Regions from separate parts of the Streptomyces tyrfis genome, predicted to be linked through region 1. Evidence: riboswitches for the same ligand, from Rfam matches in the RefSeq annotation. Region 1 holds a riboswitch; the other holds the start of a gene.
What was found. Region 1 has a riboswitch for S-adenosylmethionine ahead of WA762_RS00555 (aminotransferase class V-fold PLP-dependent enzyme). Riboswitches for the same ligand answer to the same signal wherever they lie in the genome.
Positions count from the first base shown of each region.

Region 2: another riboswitch for S-adenosylmethionine. It lies ahead of thrC (threonine synthase); the one in region 1 lies ahead of WA762_RS00555 (aminotransferase class V-fold PLP-dependent enzyme).

Region 1 is NZ_JBAGJZ010000001.1:120,241-122,435, forward strand. Features, by position in the region: gene WA762_RS00555 (aminotransferase class V-fold PLP-dependent enzyme) at 1-901, opposite strand, end outside; SAM riboswitch class IV at 1,273-1,390, opposite strand; gene trpD (anthranilate phosphoribosyltransferase) at 1,524-2,195, opposite strand, start outside.
Region 2 is NZ_JBAGJZ010000011.1:23,773-25,967, reverse strand. Features, by position in the region: gene WA762_RS10810 (glucosyl-3-phosphoglycerate synthase) at 1-698, opposite strand, end outside; SAM riboswitch class I at 852-979, shown strand; gene thrC (threonine synthase) at 998-2,195, shown strand, end outside.

The sequences.
Region 1 (2,195 bases):
CATTGGGTGAACCGGCCTCGTGGCGGGCGGCGGTGGTGTGCCACTCGACGTCCACGCCGCCGTCGGCGCGGCGGGCGACCTTGCGCGAGGCGCCGCCGCCCGCGAGGTAGGGCTCGGCGTCCTGGAGCCAGTCGGCCCGGCCCGCGAGCACGCCGCAGCCGAACGGCGCGTACAGCTTGTGCCCGGAGAACGCGACCCAGTCGACGTCCAGTTCGGCGATGTCGATCGGGTGGTGCGGGGCGAGCTGGGCGGCGTCGAGCACGATCCGCGCGCCGTGCGCGTGCGCGACGGCGGCCAGTTCCCCGACCGGCCACAGCTCGCCGGTGACGTTGGACGCGCCGGTGACGCAGACCAGCGCGGGGCCGACGGGGTCTCCCCCGCCGGGACGGAGTCGACCGCTCGGGGAAGGATCGCGGTCGGCGAGCGCCCGTTCCAGCGTCTCGACGGCCTGGGCCGGGGTGCGCGGGGCGTCCAGGTACGTCACCCGGGCGTCGCGCCACGGCAGCAGCGAGGCGTGGTGCTCGGTCTCGTAGACGAAGACCTGGCAGTCGGCCGGGACGGCGGCGGCCAGCAGGTTGAGCGAGTCGGTGGTCGAGCGGGTGAAGACCACCTGGTCGTCGGCGCGGCAGCCGAGGAACTCCGCGACGGCCGCCCGGCTGTTCTCGAAGAGGTCCGTGGAGAGCTGCGAGAGGTACCCGGCTCCCCGGTGGACGCTGCCGTAGTACGGGGCGTACGCGGCGACGTCGTCCCAGACGCGCTGGAGGGCCGGGGCGCTCGCGGCGTAGTCGAGCGCGGCGTAGGTGACTTCACCGCCCGTGACCAGGGGAACCGTTACATCCCGACCCAGAACCGGCAGAGGGGCACAAAGCGACTGGTCGGTGGCAGCGGTGAGGACAGACATGGCGAACTCCCGTAAGAGGCAGGCGAAAAGCGCGCGCCGACGGGTGCGCGCCGGCGCGGCGAAGACTTGGAGAAGGGTGCGCGGAGGGCTTTCGGCCCAGTGCTGTGGCCGGAGAAGGTCCGCCGGGGCGCTCGCGGCGTCCGGTGCGGCGCGTCGCGAGAACGGGTCCGCCCTCGTACGGGACGCACAGGGGCGGGACGAAGCGCGACGGGAACGGAACTCCCCCGCCCGGACCGAGCCGGGAGCCGGGGGACGTGCCGGGATGCCGCGCGCCGGTGGACCTTCCGGTCGCAGCACTAGCGCATTCGCGTGCTCACAAGAGACTCCCTAGGGACCAGGACCCCGGGGGATGGCATTCACTGATGCCGAGGGGCCCGCGCTTGCCGCGGGCCTCGCTGCCCACGGCCTGGTCTTCACCCGGGGCACCCCGCCACGGACGGAGGGTTGCCGGACAGCGGGCCGGGGCCGTAGTCGCTGTCACTCATGACCTGCCTGCATCTTGCCATATGCGCGGGAACGCGCAAGGGCGCGGTCCAGGATCCGGACCGCGCCCGCGTCACGTCCCGCCGGTGCGGAGGCCGTCGGGCGAGCCGCGTCCGATCCGCGGTCACCCGGCGTCCCCTCAGGCGTTGCTGGCCGCCACCCAGCGCTCCAGCGCCGCCCGGGCCGCCCCGGAGTCGATGGACTCGGCGGCCCGCACGACCCCGGCGGCGAGCTGCTCGTCCAGGGCGGCGTCCGTCGGGTCCAGGGCCACCAGCGCCGCGGCCGAGTTGAGGAGCACCGCCTCCCGCACCGGCCCGCCCTCGCCGGCCAGCACCCGCCGGGCCACGTCCGCGTTGTACGCGGGGTCGGCGCCGCGCAGCGCCTCGGCCGGGACCAGCCGAAGGCCGATGTCGCGCGGGTCGAACGCCTCCTCGCGCACCGAGCCGTCCCGAACCACCCAGATCCGCGAGGTCGCGGTCGTGGTCAGCTCGTCGAGGCCGTCGTCGCCGCGGAAGACCAGCGCCGAGTTGCCGCGCTCCGCGAGGACGCCGGCGACGATGGGCGCCATCCGCGCGTCCGCGACGCCGACGGCCTGGGCGCGCACCCGGGCCGGGTTGGTGAGCGGGCCGAGGATGTTGAACGTGGTCTGGGCGCCGAGCTCCTTGCGCGCCCGGGCGGCGTACCGCAGCGCGGGGTGGAACTTCACCGCGAAGCAGAAGGTGATGCCCGCCTCCTCGGCGACCTCGACGACGCGCGGGGCGCTGAGGTCCAGGTTGACGCCGAGCTTCTCCAGCACGTCGGAGGAGCCGCT
Region 2 (2,195 bases), on a different contig from region 1:
AGCAGGCCCAGCTCCACCCCGTACCCGACGGGGAAGGGCAGCTGTTCGAGCAGGGAGCGGCGCGCCGCGTACTCGCCGCCCAGCGGCTGCACGAATCCGGCCAGCCGGGGCCAGTGCAGGTTGAGCAGCGGCCGGGCGACCAGCTCCGTGACCCGTCCTCCCTGGCCCGCGGCCCCGCCGGAGCCGGGCTCACCGGGCGCGTCCCCGAACGGCCGGTCGTACATCGCCTTGACGAACCGCAGGTCCGGGTCGGTCAGCAGCGGGCCGACGATGCCGGAGACGAAGTCCGCCGAGAAGTCCCGCAGATCGGCGTCGACGAAGCAGACGATGTCCCCGCTGGTCACCAGGAGCGACCGCCACAGCACCTCGCCCTTGCCGGGCACGGCGGGCATCCGGGGGAGTATCTCGTCCCGGTGCACCACCCGGGCGCCCGCCTCCCGGGCGGCCTTCGCGGTGGCGTCGGTGGAACCGGAGTCGATCACCACGAGCTCGTCGACCAGCGGGGCCTTCTCCATCAGCTCGCGCCGGATCGTCGCGACGATATCGCCGACCGTCGCCTCCTCGTTCAGCGCCGGCAGGACGACGCTCACGCTCCCGCGCCTCGGGTCCCTCGCCTTGGCGGCCAGGAGGCGGTCCAGCGGGCGGTCGGCGACCGACCAGGAACGCCTGGTCAGCCAGCGTTCGACCTCTTCCAGCACGCTCGGCACTCCCTGTATGTGATCAATCTCGCGGTTCGGACCACTGTCTCGGCGGTCCCGTACTTCGGTTACAGTCTTGAACAACGCGGACGCCGGTCACATGCCGGGGTCGGTCCGCCGACAAACGCCTGGAGCACGCCTCCAGTGCCATAGCGCTCATCCAGAGGGACAGAGGGAACGGCCCGTTGAAGTCCCGGCAACCCTCCTGCCGACCGCGAGGTCACGGTGGGGAAGGTGCCAATTCCGGCTCGTGGCGAAACGCGTCACGGGAAAGATGAGGAGAAAGGGCCTCCGCCATCATGGCCGTGCAGACCGCTGCGACCGCTTCAGCGAACACCGCTTCTTCCGCCGACGCCGCTTCCGGCGCCTCCGCCTCCGTCGACCTCGGACCCGCCGCGGCGCTCTCCTGCCGCGAGTGCGGCGAGCGTTTCCCGCTCGGGCCGATCTTCGCCTGCGTCTCCTGTTTCGGGCCGCTCGAAGTGGCGTACGACCTGCCGACCGGTTCCCCGGAGGAGCTGAGGAAGCGCATCGAGGCCGGGCCGAACAGCATCTGGCGTTACGCCCCGCTGCTGCCGGTGCCCGCCGACGTCGCGGACAAGCCCAATCTCAACCCCGGCTTCACCAAGCTGGTCAAGGCCGACAACCTCGCCCGCGAGCTGGGCGTCACCGGCGGCCTGTACGTCAAGGACGACTCCGGCAACCCGACGCACTCCTTCAAGGACCGCGTCGTCGCCATCGCCGTCGAGGCCGCCCGCGCCTTCGGCTTCACCACCCTCTCCTGCTCCTCCACCGGCAACCTGGCCGGCGCGGTGGGTGCCGCCGCCGCCCGCGCAGGCTTCCGCTCCTGCGTGTTCATCCCGCACGACCTGGAGCAGGGCAAGGTCGTCATGGCCGCGGTGTACGGCGGCGAGCTGGTCGGCATCGAGGGCAACTACGACGACGTCAACCGCTTCTGCTCGGAGCTCATCGGCGACCCGCTCGGCGAGGGCTGGGGCTTCGTCAACGTCAACCTGCGCCCGTACTACGGCGAGGGCTCCAAGACCCTGGCGTACGAGATCTGCGAGCAGCTCGGCTGGCGGCTGCCCGACCAGATCGTCATCCCGATCGCGTCCGGCTCGCAGCTCACGAAGATCGACAAGGGCCTTCAGGAGCTGGTCAGGCTGGGCCTGGTCGAGGACAGGCCGTACAAGATCTTCGGCGCGCAGGCCGAGGGCTGCTCCCCGGTCTCCACCGCGTTCAAGGCGGGCCTCGACGTCGTCCGGCCGCAGAAGCCGGACACCATCGCCAAGTCCCTGGCGATCGGCAACCCGGCCGACGGCCCGTACGTCCTGGACATCGCCCGCCGCACCGGGGGCGCGGTCGAGGACGTGAACGACGACCAGATCGTCGACGCGATCAAGCTGCTGGCCCGCACCGAGGGCATCTTCGCCGAGACGGCGGGCGGGGTGACGGTCGGCGTCACGAAGAAGCTGATCGAGGACGGGGTGCTCGACCCGT